Regions from separate parts of the Bradyrhizobium sp. LeoB3 genome, predicted to be linked through region 3. Evidence: predicted binding sites of a transcription regulator. Region 3 holds the regulator's gene; each other region holds the start of a gene.
The links. Region 3 encodes PhoB, which activates phosphate uptake and scavenging genes when phosphate is short. Its sites were predicted from a motif close to TGTCATNNANCTGTCAT; they were not measured.

Region 1: ACZXDY_RS24075 (alkaline phosphatase D family protein) is a predicted target of PhoB. The motif match lies at 2,318-2,334, and genes of this name have one in related genera.
Region 2: ACZXDY_RS30010 (DUF47 domain-containing protein) is a predicted target of PhoB. The motif match lies at 1,365-1,381, and genes of this name have one in related genera.
Region 4: ACZXDY_RS16340 (STN domain-containing protein) is a predicted target of PhoB. The motif match lies at 2,485-2,501, and genes of this name have one in related genera.

What each region holds. Positions count from the first base shown of each region.
Region 1 is NZ_JBVBEF010000040.1:29,854-33,886, reverse strand. It holds gene ACZXDY_RS24085 (Crp/Fnr family transcriptional regulator) at 1-25, opposite strand, end outside; gene ACZXDY_RS24080 (response regulator) at 226-606, shown strand; gene ACZXDY_RS24075 (alkaline phosphatase D family protein) at 706-2,253, opposite strand; gene ACZXDY_RS24070 (TAXI family TRAP transporter solute-binding subunit) at 2,512-3,954, opposite strand.
Region 2 is NZ_JBVBEF010000060.1:5,566-9,598, reverse strand. It holds gene ACZXDY_RS30020 (branched-chain amino acid ABC transporter permease) at 1-251, shown strand, start outside; gene ACZXDY_RS30015 (branched-chain amino acid ABC transporter permease) at 253-1,221, shown strand; gene ACZXDY_RS30010 (DUF47 domain-containing protein) at 1,424-2,068, shown strand; gene ACZXDY_RS30005 (anion permease) at 2,164-3,168, shown strand; gene sugE (quaternary ammonium compound efflux SMR transporter SugE) at 3,169-3,483, opposite strand; gene ACZXDY_RS29995 (peptide chain release factor 3) at 3,639-4,033, shown strand, end outside.
Region 3 is NZ_JBVBEF010000037.1:70,652-74,684, forward strand. It holds gene pstB (phosphate ABC transporter ATP-binding protein PstB) at 1-459, shown strand, start outside; gene phoU (phosphate signaling complex protein PhoU) at 471-1,187, shown strand; gene phoB (phosphate regulon transcriptional regulator PhoB) at 1,304-2,011, shown strand; gene ACZXDY_RS23160 (GcrA family cell cycle regulator) at 2,132-2,647, opposite strand; gene ACZXDY_RS23165 (acetylornithine transaminase) at 3,145-4,033, shown strand, end outside.
Region 4 is NZ_JBVBEF010000020.1:51,578-55,610, forward strand. It holds gene ACZXDY_RS16325 (FecR family protein) at 1-387, opposite strand, end outside; gene ACZXDY_RS16330 (hypothetical protein) at 560-739, shown strand; gene ACZXDY_RS16335 (RNA polymerase sigma factor) at 781-1,335, opposite strand; gene ACZXDY_RS16340 (STN domain-containing protein) at 1,610-2,209, opposite strand; gene ACZXDY_RS16345 (DUF2231 domain-containing protein) at 2,819-3,289, shown strand; gene ACZXDY_RS16350 (PQQ-dependent sugar dehydrogenase) at 3,286-4,033, shown strand, end outside.

The DNA of each region.
Region 1 (4,033 bases), on a different contig from region 3:
CCGGTTGGCTGCGTTGTTGAAGCATCGGGTCTCCCCCTCACCAACCGCGACGATAGTCAACCCGTTCCTCCTGTTGTGTGCACAAGTGAACAGACGCCGGGACCGCAGTGTGGTGGTTTCAATGCGGGAACCGCCGGTGTGCTTCAGAGGCGCCGGCAGCGTGCCGACTGGCGGCTCATGTCCGGACCATCAGATCAATGCCTCAAAACAGGACCTGGCGCGCATATGAAACCGGCCCTCTTCAGCCGCATGCCTTCCGACGTGTTGATCGTCGAGGACGACCCGATCATCGCCATCGATTTCGAGGATACGATCCTCGGCTTCGGGGTGAAGACGGTGCGGACAGCGACCAGTGTCGCGCGAGCACTTCAGATGATCGCCTATCGCCGGCCCGACTTCGCGCTGCTGGATGTCGTGCTGGCCCGCGAGAACACCTTTGCGCTCGCCGAGGAGCTCGACGCGCTACGGATCCCCTATCTCTTCGTCACCGGCTATGGCGCTGACGTCCAGCTTCCCGCTGCGCTGGCCGGCAAGCCGCGCCTGGTCAAGCCATGCTCGACCGAAGCGCTGGAAGCAGCGCTGCGAATGCGGGTTTCGGATTCGTAGCCCGGATGAAGCGCAGCGCAATCCGGGGTCCTGGGTTCGCGGATAGACCGTCCCGGATTGCGCTCCATCCGGGCTACGTTACGTCACTACGTTACGATGTTACACCGGCTTCGGGTCGAGCGTGGTCGACCACAGCGCGACGTCGGCGCGGTCGCGCAAGGTTACTGTCATCTGTCCGGTCGCGCCGTCGATCTTGACGTGGCCGAAGAACTGCATGCCCGCCGATGGCGGCAGGTTCTGCTTGTCGGCTCCGGGCGCCTTGATGAACTTCACCTCGGGTCCAAACGTGTTGTCGAGCTCGTTGGGGCCGAAAGTGCCGGCATGCAGCGGGCCGGAGACGAATTCCCAGAACGGGTCGAAGTCCTGGAACTGCGCCTTGTTCGGATTGTAGTAGTGCGCGGCGGCGTAGTGCACGTCGGCGGTCAGCCACACGGTGTTGACGATCCCGGCGGTCTTGATGAAACGCAGGATCTCGGCGATCTCGAGCTCGCGGCCGCGCGCCGGGCCGTCTCCTTGCGCGAACGCTTCGGAGCCTTTGCTGTTGGCCGCATCGTCATAGACGATGAGGCTGAGCGGCATGTCAGAGGCGATCACCTTCCAGGTGGCGCGCGAGTTGAGCAGTCCGCGCTTCAGCCAGGCGAGTTGGTCCGGGCCGAGGAAATAAGCATCGGGGCCGTAGCTGGTCTGCTGGTTTGGCCCGTTGGGTCCGCGATAGCTGCGCTCGTCCAGCATGAATACGTCGAGATGCGGTCCGTAGCTGAGCGTGCGATAGACGCGGCCCGGCTCGACGATGCTTTCGCGCATCGGATACATCTCGTGGAAGGCGCGCGCCGCACGCGCCGCCAGCACGTTGATGTCGCGCTCCTTGTAGGCGGCAGGAAGCTGTTTCGACAGCGACCAGTTGTTGGTGACCTCGTGGTCGTCCCATTGCACGAAGATCGGCACTTCTGCATTGAAGCCGCGCACATGCTCGTCGAGCAGGTTGTACTTGTGCGCCGCGCGGTACTCGTCGAGCGTCTCGGCGACCTTGGCCTTCTCCGGGATGGTGAGGTTCTTCCACAGCTTGCCGTCGGCGAGTTTCACCTCGGACGGAATGACGCCGTCGGCATAGATGGTGTCGCCGGAATGCAGGAAGAAATCCGGCTTGTATTTGGCCATGGTGGCGAAGGTGAACATGCCGTTATCGTCGGGATTGATGCCCCAACCCTGGCCGGCGACGTCGCCGCCCCAGACAAAGCTGACATCGCGCCGGTCGGCGGGCGCGGTGCGGAAGCGGCCGGTTACGGGCTCGCCGAGGACGTTGACATGGGCGAGGTCGCGGAAGCGTACGCGGTAGAAGATGTCCTGGCCTGCGGGCAGGTTTTCCAGGAGCATCTTGGCGGTGAAATCGCTTTCGGGCAGGGCCGCGATCGGCGGCAGTGCGCGCGCGTCCTTGAAGGATTCGGTGGTCGCGACCTCGACCATCATCTGCGACGGCCGGTCGGCGCGCGCCCAGACCACGCCGCCGTCAACTCCGACGTCGCCGGACTGCACGCCATGGGTGACGGCCGGCCGGTCGGCGGCGCGGGAGAGGTGGGGCATCGCGATGACGCCGGCGCCGACAGCGGCTGAAGAGAGGAACTTTCGGCGGGAAATCCTGATCGTCATGGCAAGCCTCCGTCGGTCCGGCACCGGATGCGCCGAAATGTCGCAACAGACCTAGAAGGATTCTATGACGAAGCGATTACGGCCTCTAGCCGTCATTCCGGGGCACGCGAAGCGTGAGCCCGGAATCCATTCATCCACATCGTTTGCGGCCGGATGGATTCCGGGCCTGCGCCTTCGGCGGATCCCGGAATGACGGAAGAGAGGTCGCGTGCCCCGCAAACAGGGAACTGAAGCGAACCCGATTGCGTCCCGCCGTGGCTAAGCGGTCCCTGCCGCGCGGAATTGCGCGCTGGCGCGCTGCAGGTTTTGCGGCATGCTGATCAACAGCAGCTTGCGGTCGGTGACCGCGTTGTGGAATTGCTCGAGCGCGATGTTGAAGGCGGTCAGCGTGCCCTGCTCGATTCCGCCGTGCTCGAAACAGATCAGCGCTTCGCGCAGGATGTTGTCGGCTTCGGCCTGCATCTGGTCGAGTTCTTCCATCGAATCGCTGTGGCGCGCGGCAGCGAGCATGTCGAGCAGCCGGTCGCGCTGCGACGTGTTGATGCTGCGTTCGTCCTTCTTCAGGTAGCCGGCAAACCAGGCGCCGGCCGAACCCATTGCGGAGACCAGCATCAGCCCCCACCAGATGTAATCGCTGTAGCGGTCGAGGAAGGTCTTCTCGTCGCCATCGACGAAAGCCGCAGCGCCAGGGTGCACGGGAATCGTGGCGTCCTTGTCGGTGTCCGGCGTCTCGATCCTGGCGGCCGGCGGGAAATCGTTCTTCAGCGACTGCCGGATCGAGAACAGCTGTCGGGTGAAGATGGCGATGGTCGATTCGGAAATGCCCCTGCGCGCCACGATATGGTGCGAGAAGCTGATGGTCTTGACCTCGTCCGCAGGGCGGTCGACGCCGCCGAGCGAGCCGGCGGGGATTTGCGAGGCTTCATAGGCGGGATGGTTCTGCGCGATCGCTTCCGCCGCGTCGATGGCGAGGAAGGTCGGCGTGCCGCGGGTCGAAGCCGCGATCGCGTCGGTTGTGATCTTGCTGTTGACGGGTCCGGCGGCGAGATAGGCGTCCGCTTTCTGGCCCTTGATGGTCTCGGCCGTCTCATTGGCGGGAAACTGGACGATCTCCACCTTGGCGGGGTCGACGCCATATTGCTGCAGGATCACCTTCAAGAGGTTGACGTTGGCGGGCGTGCGGCCGACGACACCGACGCGGTGGCCGGCGAGCTGCGCGATCTTGGTGATTTTTGGCGCGGCTTTGCTGCCCCTGCCTTTGCCCTGCGGCGGCACCCAGATCGCCACCACATTCTTGCGCAGCGTCGCCACCGCCTGCGCATTCTTGGGGACATCCAGATCGCCGCGGATAATGGCGAGGTCGGCCTTGCCGCCGACCAGCGCCTCGGCGCTCGCTACCGCGCCGTCCGTCTGGATCAGACGCAGCCGGATTTGGCTGTTGCCATGGTTGTAGGCTTGGGCGAGCGCGTGGACCACTTTGAGGTCGTCACTGTTGGCCGGTCCGACCGCGATTTTCAAGTTCACCGGCCGCATCGCGAAGTAATAGCCGGCGGCCAGTGCGCCGATGATGGCAAGCGCGCCGGCAATCATCACGAAACTCAGCCGACGCCGCGCCGAACGCGGCGGAGGCGAAGCTGGAGCGGCGACGAAGTCAGGCTCGGTCATCGATCGCGCAAACAGCCGTTTGAGGTTCTGGGTCATCCCGCCGACGCGTTTATCCTTTGCATTGTAACAAAATTCCGGCAGCAGCTAGGTTACAATCCCGTCATGGTTACCAGCG
Region 2 (4,033 bases), on a different contig from region 3:
GCGTGCTGTCGGCACCGATTAACCAGGTCCGGCCGCTGATGGGCGCCGACCTCATCATTGTCGTGTTCGCGGTGGTGGTGATCGGCGGTATGGGATCGATCATGGGATCGATCATCACCGGTTTTGCGCTCGGCGTGATCGAGGGACTGACCAAGTATTTCTACCCCGAGGCTTCCAACACCGTCGTGTTCGTTTTGATGGTGCTGGTCCTGCTTGTGAAGCCGACGGGACTGACTGGACGGGCGGCCTGATATGTCAGCACTTACCGACGATACCCTGCCGGTGACGCCGCGCGCGATGCGTGACGAGATGGTCGCCTTCGCCGTGATGGCGGTGTTGCTGGCCATCGTGCCGCTCACCGGCATCTATCCGTTCTTCGTGATGCAGGCGCTGTGCTTTGCGCTGCTCGCCTGCGCCTTCAACCTCTTGGTCGGCTATGGCGGCCTGCTGTCGTTCGGCCACGCGATGTTCCTGGGCACCGCCGGCTACGTCTCGGCGCATGCGCTGAAGGTGTGGGCGCTGCCGCCGGAGCTCGGCATCATCATCGGCACGGCCGCGGCCTGCGGGCTTGCCGTCGTCACCGGGTACATCTCGATCCGCCGGCAGGGCATCTACTTCTCGATGATCACGCTGGCGCTGTCCCAGCTCCTCTACTTCATCTACCTGCAGGCGCCGTTCACCCATGGCGAAGACGGCATCCAGGGCATTCCGCAGGGCTTTCTGTTCGGCGTCTTCAACCTCGCCAAGCCGACGGTGCTTTATTACGTCGTGCTCGCCGGCTTCCTCGGCGGCTTCCTCCTGATCTACCGCACCATCAACTCGCCCTTCGGCGAGGTGCTGAAGTCGATCCGCGAGAACGAGCCGCGTGCGATCTCACTCGGCTACAAGACCGACCAGTACAAGCTGCTCGCCTTCATCCTGTCTGGCACGCTGGCGGGCTTTGCCGGCTCGCTCAAGGTGTTCGTGGCCCAGAACGCCTCGCTGACCGACGTGCATTGGTCGATGTCCGGCGAGATCGTGCTGATGACGCTGGTCGGCGGCCTCGGCACCATCTTTGGTCCCGTGGTCGGCGCCTTCATCATCATTGCCATGCAGCAATATCTGGCCGGTTACGGCCAGTGGGTGACCGTGATCCAGGGCGTCATCTTCGTCGCCTGCGTGCTGACCTTCCGCCGCGGCATCATCGGCGAGGTCGCGCGTTTGCTCAGGCGGTCGCTGTAGGACCATCGGCCGGCCCGCTCGATTGGAGCCCAACGCCATACCGTTGCGTTGGGCCGTCGGAAACACCGGGGCCACTACCTACAAAGCGGTGGATGACCCGGTTCCGTCGGCGGAGCGCTGGCCGTCCCTGCACAAAATGTTCTATGACAGTTTTGTGACAGGTGATCCCGGAGCGTCCTCCGGAAGGATGGATTTTGAGCCTATGCTGCGCTGGTTTCGAAGCTTTTTGCCCAAGGAGGAGCGGTTTTTCGACCTGTTCGCCCGGCATGCCAAGACCGCGGTCCAGTGCGCGATGGCGCTGCAGGACATGCTGAAGGGTGGGGACGAGACGCCGGTCCACTGCCAGCGCGTCAACCAGTTCGAGAACGACGCCGACAACATCACCCGCGAGGTTCTGACGGCCGTCCGCCGCACCTTCATCACCCCGTTCGACCGCGGCGACATCAAGAACCTGATCACGGCCATGGACGATGCCGTCGACCAGATGCAGCAGACCGCCAAGGCGGTGGTGCTGTTTGAGGTGCGCGCGTTCGAGCCGCCGATGCGCGAAATGGGTACTCTGATCGTCGAATGCGCCGACCTGGTCGGGCGCGCGCTGCCGCTGTTGCAGTCGATCGGCAGCAACGTCGCGATGCTGACGCAGATCACCGAGGAACTGACCAAGCTCGAGGGCCGGGTCGACGATCTCCACGACATCGGGCTGAAGGAGCTCTATCTCAAGCACCGCGACGCCAACACGATGGATTTCATCGTCGGTGCCGAGATCTACGATCACCTCGAAAAAGTCGCCGACCGCTTCGACGACGTCGCCAACGAGATCAACTCGATCGTGATCGAACAGGTCTGAGCATGATCCCGAAAAGTGGGCACCGGTTTTCTCCGCGACAAACGCGCAGCGTTTGCGCGCAGATCATGCTCAAGAAAATAAAGTAGGGCGGTTCAGTGGACGCCACGCTTGGTCTTCCGATCCTGGTGATCCTGATCGCGGTCGCCCTGCTGTTCGATTTCCTGAACGGCCTGCACGATGCCGCGAATTCGATCGCGACCATCGTCTCGACGCGCGTGCTGCGGCCGCAGTACGCGGTGTTCTGGGCGGCGTTCTTCAACTTCGTCGCCTTCACCGTATTCGGACTGCATGTCGCCAACACCATCGGCACCGGGATCATCGAGCCCGAGGTCGTCGATGTGACCGTGATCTTCGCCGCGCTGGTCGGCGCCATCGTCTGGAACGTGATCACCTGGGCGCTCGGCATTCCCTCGTCGAGCTCGCATGCCCTGATCGGCGGCCTGATTGGTGGCGGCATGGCGAAGGCGGGGATCTCGGCGGCGGTGTGGAGCGGGCTCTCCAAGACGCTGCTCGCAATCGTGCTGTCGCCGCTGATCGGCTTCCTGCTGGCCTTGGTGCTGGTTGCGATCGTGTCCTGGCTCTCGGTGCGGTCGACGCCGTTCGCCGTCGACCGCGCCTTCCGTACCCTGCAATTCGTCTCCGCCTCGCTCTATTCGCTCGGCCATGGCGGCAACGACGCGCAGAAGACCATGGGCATCATCGGCGTGCTGCTGTATTCGCAGGGGCATCTTGGCGAGGAGTTTCACATTCCATTTTGGGTGGTGGTGGCCTGTCAGGCGGCGATGGCGATGGGCACCCTGATGGGCGGCTGGCGCATCGTCCGTACCATGGGCCTGCGCATCACGAAGCTGACGCCGATGCAGGGTTTCTGCGCGGAGACCGGCGGGGCGGCGACCCTGTTCATGGCGACCTTCCTCGGCGTTCCCGTTTCCACCACCCACACCATCACCGGCGCCATCGTCGGCGTCGGTGCGGCGCGCCGGATGTCGGCGGTGCGCTGGAATGTCGCAAGCTCGATCGTCTATGCCTGGGTCATCACCATCCCGGCCGCGGCGGCGGTTGCGGCCGTTACCTATTGGGTGGTGTTGGCGCTGCGCTGATCAGGTCACAAGCTTGAGGCCGACAATGCCGGCCACGATCAGCCCGATGCTCGACAGCCGAAGCGCGGTGGCCGGTTCGCCGAACAGGACGATGCCGAGCATCGCCGTTCCGACCGCGCCGATGCCGGTCCACACAGCATAGGCGGTTCCGATCGGCAGCGTCTTCAGCGCGAGCCCGAGCAGGACGATGCTGCCGACCATGCTCAAAAGCGTCAGCGCCGATGGAACGAGCCTTGTGAAACCTTCGGTATATTTGAGCCCGATCGCCCAACCGATCTCCATCAGACCGGCGATGAGCAAGATAGTCCAGGCCATGACGACCCTCCTTGATAAGGCAGGGTCGTCCCCGCGGCTATTATCGCGAACAAGAAGGTCGTCCTTCCCGTACGCGAATATGGGGCTGGCTTTGGCGCTCCGCAATCACCATATAGGCTTGATTGACACTGGTTTCCCTGCCAAACGCTCCCGCCATGTCCGACCTTGCCCTGACAGCCGAATCGCCGTCTCGTTCCCCGCTTGCCGATGAAGTGGCGCGGCGGCGTACGTTTGCGATCATCTCGCACCCGGACGCCGGCAAGACCACGCTGACCGAAAAGCTCCTCTTGTTCGGCGGCGCCATCAATCTCGCCGGCCAGGTCAAGGCCAAGGGCGAACGGCGGAACACGCGTTCCGACTGGATGAAGATCGAGCGCGAGCGCGGCATCTCGGTGGTCACCTCGGTGATGACCTTCGAGTTCCAGGACCACGTGTTCAACCTCCTGGACACGCCGGGCCATGAGGACTTTTCGGAAGACACCTATCGGACGCTGACCGCAGTCGACTCCGCGGTGATGGTGATCGACGCCGCCAAGGGTATCGAAGCCCG
Region 3 (4,033 bases):
ACGATCTATGAGAACATCGCCTTCGGCATCCGCCTTTACGAGAAGATCTCGAAATCTGAAATGGACGGCCGCGTCGAGAAAGCGCTGCGCGGCGGCGCGCTGTGGAACGAGGTCAAGGACAAGCTCAACGCCTCCGGCCTGAGCCTCTCCGGCGGCCAGCAGCAGCGCCTCTGCATCGCCCGCACGGTTGCGGTGCGGCCCGAAGTTATCCTGTTCGACGAGCCCTGCTCGGCGCTCGATCCGATCTCGACCGCCAAGGTCGAGGAATTGATCCAGGAATTGTCGGAGGACTACACGATCGCGATCGTCACGCATAACATGCAGCAGGCGGCGCGCGTCTCCGACAAGACCGCGTTCATGTATCTGGGCGAACTGATCGAGTTCGACGACACCAGCAAGATCTTCACCTCGCCGAGCGATCGACGTACCCAAGACTACATCACCGGCCGGTTTGGTTGAGGAGGGACATCATGGCTTCTGAACATACCGCCAAGGCATTCGACAGCGATCTTCAGGAACTGACCCGTCTGGTCGCAGAGATGGGCGGGCTGGTCGAACGGATGATCACCGAATCCGTCGATGCGCTGATCCGCCGCGACGTCGCGCTCGGCAAGCGTGTCGTCGCTTCCGACATCGAAATCGACAGCCTGCAGCGCGTGATCGAGGAGCGCGCCGTGCTGACGATCGCCCGCCGCCAGCCGATGGCTGTCGACCTGCGCGAGATCGTCGGCGCGATGCGGGTGGCGACCGACCTCGAGCGGATCGGCGACCTCGCCAAGAACATGGGCAAGCGCGTCGCCGCGCTGGAGAACGACTTCCAGCCGCTGAAGCTGATCCGCGGCCTGGAGCACATGACCGACCTCGTGCTGTCGCAGGTCAAGTCCGTGCTCGACGCCTATGCCGCGCACGATCTGCCGGCGGCGATGAACGTCTGGAAGAGCGACGAGGAGGTGGACGCGATCTGCACCTCGCTGTTCCGCGAGCTCCTCACCTACATGATGGAAGATCCGCGCAACATCTCGTTCTGCATCCACCTGATGTTCTGCGCCAAGAACATCGAGCGGATCGGCGACCACGCCACCAACATCGCGGAAACGGTCTTCTACATGATCGAGGGTCAGCAGATCACCGACAAGCGGCCGAAGGGGGATATGACGACGTTCGCCACGACCGTTCCGGGCAACTAGAGCAACATCCGGAAAGTCGACGCCGGCTTTCCGCCAAGATCCTGCTCAAACATCAAAGGAAGAGTGGGATGACGATTCAAGCAGAGAGTCATCCCGCTATAGGAGAAGCCAAGCCGATGAGCGCACGCATTCTGGTGGTCGAAGACGAAGAAGCGCTGACGACGCTGTTGCGCTACAATCTCGATGCAGAAGGCTATGATGTCGAAACGGTCGCCCGTGGAGACGATGCGGACACAAGGCTCAAGGAACGTATTCCCGACCTTGTCGTGCTCGACTGGATGCTGCCGGGACTCTCCGGCATCGAGCTGTGCCGCCGTCTGCGGGCGCGGCCGGAGACCAAGCAGCTCCCGATCATCATGCTGACCGCGCGCGGCGAGGAAAGCGAGCGCGTGAGGGGGCTGGCGACCGGTGCCGACGACTACATCGTCAAGCCGTTCTCGGTGCCTGAACTGCTCGCGCGGGTGAAGGGCCTGTTGCGCCGGGCAAGCCCGGAGCGGCTCGCCACCGTGCTCACCTATGGCGACATCGAACTCGACCGCGAGAAGCGCCGCGTCGCGCGCTCGGGCCGCCCGATCGATCTCGGCCCGACCGAATATCGCCTGCTGGAGTTCTTCCTGGAGCATCCCGGCCGCGTGTTCAGCCGCGAGCAGCTGCTCGACAGCGTTTGGGGCCGCGACATCTATATCGACGAGCGCACCGTCGACGTTCACATCGGCCGCCTGCGCAAATTGCTCAATCCCGGCCGCGAGCAGGACCCGATCCGCACCGTCCGCGGCGCGGGCTACGCGCTCGATGATCGCTTCGCGAAGGCCGAGCAGTCGTAAACCGGCGACCTCAATCCGTAGCCCGGGTGCAGCGAAGCGTAGCCCGGGGAAATTTGGACCTGCCGATACAGCGTTCCCGGGTTGCGCTGCGCTCCACCCCGGCTACGATCTGTCGTCGGCTTACTTGCCTTGTGACGGCTTGACCGTCGGACGGCGGCGGTCAGCCGCCGGCTGGTAGGCGATGCGGGAGTGGTGCGCGCAATAGGGCAGGCCGGGAAGCGCCTTGCCGCCGCAGAAGAAGAATTCCGGGCTCGAGGGATCGCCGACCGGCCAGTGGCAGGTGGCCTCGTTCAATTCGAGCAGCGACAGCCGCTGGCTCATCGGCACCACATTGTCGTAGGCGATAGGGTCCGCTTCCACCTCCACCTCGAAGGCGTGGGCGAGCGCGGTGTTGCCGCGGGAGACCGGACGCGCCACGCGCATCATCGGCTGTGCCGGACGCGCCTTGCGCTGCCGCGGCGCGGCTGCAGCAGGACTCTTGGCGCGGCCCGAGAGGCCAAGCCGGTGCACCTTGCCGATCACCGCATTGCGGGTCACGTTGCCCAGTTCCGCAGCGATCTGGCTGGCCGAGAGGCCACCTTCCCAGAGCTTTTTCAACTGCTCGACGCGTTCGTCGGACCAGGTCAATACCGTCATCGCATCTTTCCCTTCGCGTTGCGCCGGCCGATCCTGGGACAGCGCTGCGATGCCTAATCTCAAAAATCCCTGCGGGCAGAATCCCTTAAGGCTCGCCGGGCACGAAAACCGCACCCGAACGTGTACGCCGCACACAAAGGACTCTAAGGGATCAAAACTGCCGCACGAGATGTCGTACCCGACAGGCCAAACGCTACAATATGGCGTGACTCTGGCGCAAGAGTCCGCGCCTATGCGTCCACATGTTCCGACATTTAGGGATTGCAATCGGGCTTTCCACCACACCGGAAAACTGCGGATTACCGGTACTTTGCCGCGCAGCCTGGCGGCTTCGTGGAGATTGACAGCACCTGCCGCGCGCATAGAATGCCTTTACGTGCCGCCCTGCAAAGGCGGCACGTTTTGTTTTCGCTGGATGAGCTTCAGCCGCGTGTCTGCATCGCTGCACGCCGCCGGGGCTTGTCTGAAAGGCTTGTCTGAACCCTTCAGTGATCGCCATGACCGACCGCGCCACGTCGCATCTGCTTCCCGTTTTTGCCAGGGCCGATCTCGGCTTCGAACGCGGCGAAGGCTGTTGGCTGATCTCGACCAAAGGCGAGCGTTATCTCGACTTCACCTCCGGCGTCGCGGTGAACGCGCTCGGCCATGCCCATCCGGATCTGGTGAAGGCGCTGCAGGAACAGGCGACGAAGCTCTGGCACATGTCGAACCTGTTCAAGAGCCCGGACGGCGAGAAGCTTGCCGCGCGGCTGTGCGAGCAGAGTTTTGCGGACTTCGTGTTCTTCTGCAATTCCGGCGCGGAAGCGATGGAGGGCGTGATCAAGGTCGTGCGTCACTATCACTTCTCGAAGGGGCATCCGGAGCGCTACCGCATCATCACCTTCGAAGGCGCCTTCCATGGCCGCACGCTCGCGACACTCGCAGCGACCGGCGCCGCTAAATATCTCGAGGGCTTCGGTCCGCCGATGGACGGCTTCGACCAGGTGCCGCATGGCGATATCGAAGCGGTGAAACGTGCGATCGGTCCAGAGACCGCAGGCATCCTGATCGAGCCGGTGCAGGGCGAAGGCGGCGTGCGCTCCGCGCCGCCGGCCTTCTTCAAGGCGCTGCGCCAGCTCTGCGACGAGCACGGCCTGCTGCTCGCCTTCGACGAGGTGCAGACCGGCATGGGCCGCACCGGCGATCTCTTCGCCTACAAGCGCATCGGGGTCACCCCTGATGTGATGTCGCTGGCGAAGGCGCTCGGCGGCGGCTTTCCGATCGGCGCCTTCCTTGCGACCGCGGAAGCTGCGTCCGGCATGACGCCGGGCTCGCATGGCTCGACCTTCGGCGGCAATCCGCTCGCGGTCGCGGCCGCCGGCGCCGTGCTCGATGTGATGCTGAAGC
Region 4 (4,033 bases), on a different contig from region 3:
ATAGTCCGCCGACAGTTCCTCGAACGACGGCCATAGCCCCATCGGCGGACGGACCACCATGTACCCGGCGGCCACCGATGCGGCGGCAGCCATCGCGCCCCCGATCAGCGCCCGGCGGCTGAGCCTGTCGCGCGCGTCGCGTGGACTGCGGCGTTCAACATTCACAAGCTCTTGGCTTGCGAGCACGCGCGTCGCCTCGCCGAAACTGCGCCACAGCCTCACGGCATCGCGGAAGGCGGCCTCGTGCTCAGCGCTGCGCCGCCGCCAAAGCGCCAAAGCGGCAGCATCGTCCGACGTCGCCGACCCGGAGTGCAGGCGAATAACCCACGCAAGCGCCTGCCGCAGCAGCGGGTCAAGCTCGGAAGGAATATCGTCGCCTGCGGTCAAGGCCAATCGCTCTTTGTTGATTCTCCCGCCGAATGACTTCGGCGTACTCAGAAATACCGCGTCCTCATGCTCTATAGACGATTGACGCAAAGGAAGACTGAATCGAAAATGCAGCCTATCCGCACTTTCAAGCTCTTTGTCGCTATAGAAAGTGCATCTTTCAAAATTTTTCTTGAAGATTCGCGATCCGCGCCGGCATTCAACCGTGCGCGTTGGAAAAACGCCGCTGGAGCATGATCCGGAAAAGTGGAAGCCGGTTTTCCCTCGCGACAAACGCGAAGCGTTTGCGCAGGAAGATCATGCTCAAACAAAGAGACGAGATCATGATCCGATCCGTCCAATCGGATTATGATCTAGACAGCCTGACAAGCACGTCTCTTGCCAAGATGCAAGCTACTCGCTGGCCTTCCCCTTTGGACGCGGCCCGAGGCGCCGGAGAACGGTGCGGCCTAGCCGACGGCTGAGATGCTCCATGGCATGCTGCAGGTCGAAATCGACCGTGCGCACATTGATGCCAAACCGATCCGCGATCTCGCGGTGGGGCTGATGATCAAGATGGGCCGCGATAAATACATCGCGCCGCCGGGCGGGCAATTCTGCGAGAGCCTTCTGAAATTCCGTCAGCTCGATGCGCGATTCCGTCACCATTGCCGGGTCCGGACGGTCGTCGGGGATGACGTCCATGATCGCCGCGATTTCCGAGGCGTTCAACAAGTGCCGATCGCTTTTGCGCCGATCCTTGGCGACATTCAGCGCGGTACGAAACAGATAGTCGACGGGGCTATGAATCGGCACCGCATCGGATACTCGATCGACCCTCAGAAACGCTTCGTGCAGCGCCTCGCGCGCGAAATCCGAGGAGCCAAGGCAACGCGTCAGACGCCTAGCCAGGCCCTCGTAATCAGCTGCGACTGTCTCTCGCAGAGATTTACTATTCGAATCAGACACCTACCAGCCCCGCGACGCCACGCCCTGCGTTTCGCAGATCGTAGTCAGTCCCACTATTTTCCCTATCCACCGAGGATGACACTCGCGTGACGGACATCAGTCACTCGCAAGCTGGTCGGCGATTGCGCCAATCGAACCACAGGTGCGGGAATATTAAGATACCGCGGCCATTCAGCCGGAAGCCTTGCAACGGCTGCGCCCCGAGAATCGTTTGATCGCCCCAGCATCGAGTAAGATGTCGCCGGAGCTTGAGGCAACCCCTTATATTAGTCGCTTACAGCGCGTGGATCGAGATCATGAAGCGGATCGGGAGCGGCATGTTGGGCGGCGCCTGCTGGCTCAACACCAGGCCACGCAAGCTCTCGGCGATCGAGCTATCCCGATCAAAGTCGCCTGTCGACCCGTCGAGTTCGGCCCTGTCTATGACTCGCGAGGACGGCGTCACCCATAGTTTGACCGCGACCCGATATTCGCCTCGCCTGGTCCGCCCGCCCTTCTTGAGCGCCTTCTGAATGTCCGATTGCAGGAGGCTGATATATTCTCCCAGATTGCGATCGGGAGCGTCGGTCGTACCGCGAACACGTAACGTTCCAAGCGTTATGTCCGCGGAGACTGGGGAATGGATGGGCGGCTCGTCGGGATCCGGCACGGACGCCGGCGCGAGCGTCACGGCGTTGGATCGGCTATAGCGAACCCTCAGGTCAGTATCGGCCAGGAGCATCAGCAGCGCGGCCTGCGGCGTAAACTCGCCGTTGACCGACGGCGAACGGAAGCCGGCTGCCGAGGTCGTTTCGAACATCACCTGGACGCCGGCCTGCTGGCTGTACGCCTGCAGCGCGTCGATCAGTGGCTGCGCCGGGATATTGAATGTCATGAGCCCGCCCGGCGGCGTCCGCTCGTTTCCAGATGCGACGGTAACCCCTACCAAAATGACAAGTAGCGCCGCGACCTTCGCCAAGGTCCAGGCGCCGAGGCGGGGTAAGTTCATCCTCTGCCGGACTTGCGCCCGGGACGAAGCGATTTGGCCAATACTTAGCATCACTGACAACTGAGCCGTCTCGCCGGCTACTTCCTCGCAAGGGCCTTCGATTTCGCGCAAGCAGATCCCGGAGGTCGCGCCATCCCTCGGTCCTCACATCGTACCTTCCTATGTCAACCATATGACAGATTGCCTGACGGCGTCACCTGCCCGACCTTGGCACATCAGCCGATACCGCCGCGGCCGAACGAGCGCACGCCTCGAGACGATGACGCGGGAAGCAGCTCGGATAGGTTTCGCGAGCCGGCCGAGCTCAGCGGTTAAGGTCACAGAGGATTTACCGTCAGTTTCGAACGCGTGCTTTTGAAAGCGCCGCCCACTTTCCCATTTGCAATGTATGGGAGCTGCGAAGCGCTCCGACATATCGAACAGATCGAAAGTTGCCTCGCAAAGCAGGCGTCGGCGCACTGCCGCGCACTTGCACACGATGGTGAGGATCGAAGTATGACACAGATCGCGGTGGCCTACACCAACTCCACAGTCGAAACTGAAGCGGTGCCGGAGGTTGCGTCCCGCCGGCATGCGATTCATCAAATGCTGCTCCCGTTTTCGGTGGCCTATTTGATCGGCGCCTTCGTCACCGATCTCGCTTATTGGCGGACTGCGCTGGTGATGTGGGAGAGATTTTCGGTCTGGCTGATTGCGGCCGGATTGGTGATCGCGGCGCTTGCGGCCATCGCCGCCGTGATCGATCTCCTGATCGACAGGCAGAGGCCGGCCTGGTTTCGCGCACTCACCTATGTCGTCGCGATCCTGCTCTCGATCGTGAATGTCCTCGTTCACAGCCGCGATGGTTACACCGCTGTCGTGCCGACCGGCCTCGCGCTCTCGGGACTCGTCACGATCCTCCTGCTGTCGCTGTTGGTGGGAGGCTGGGGCTTGACCTATGGCGATCGCGCAGGAGCAGCCAAATGACCAGCTTGTTCAATCTTGCCCGTGCGGCGAACCTGCCGCGCTTTGCCACCGTGGCTGTTGCCGCCGCCGCGGCCTTGAGTCTTGCGGGCTGTGACGACAGCGGCGGGAATCCCGCAAGGCAGATCGGCGCCCATCCGTACTTGCCGGAGGTGCAGCAATATCTGCTGCCGCCGATCAGGATTGCGCGGCCAGCTCCGTGGGGTGACGAAACGCCGAAGGTGGCGGAAGGGTTGCAGGTCCGTGCATTGGCCACGGGGTTCCAACATCCGCGATCGCTTTACGTACTGCCGAACGGCGACGTGTTGGTGATCGAAAGCAATGGCCCGAAGGCCCCGGTCTTCCGGCCCAAGGATCTCATCACCGGTTGGGTGCAATGGTTCGCCGGCGCCAAGGCCGAGGATGCAAATCGCATCACGCTGTTGCGCGACACCAATGGCGACGGCATTCCCGATGTGCGCACCGTATTCCTCGACCACCTCAACTCACCATTCGGCGTTACGCTGGTCGGCCACGATCTCTACGTCGCAAACACCGATGCGATCGTCCGATATCCGTACGAGGATGGACAAACCAGCATCACCGCATCAGGCACCAAGCTGACCGATCTTCCCGGCGGGCCTATCGATCATCACTGGACCAAGACCTTGCTCGCGAGCCCCGACGGCGCAAAGCTCTATGTCGGTGTCGGCTCGAACAGCAACATCACCGAGAACGGCATCCAGGCCGAGTACGAGAGAGCCGCGA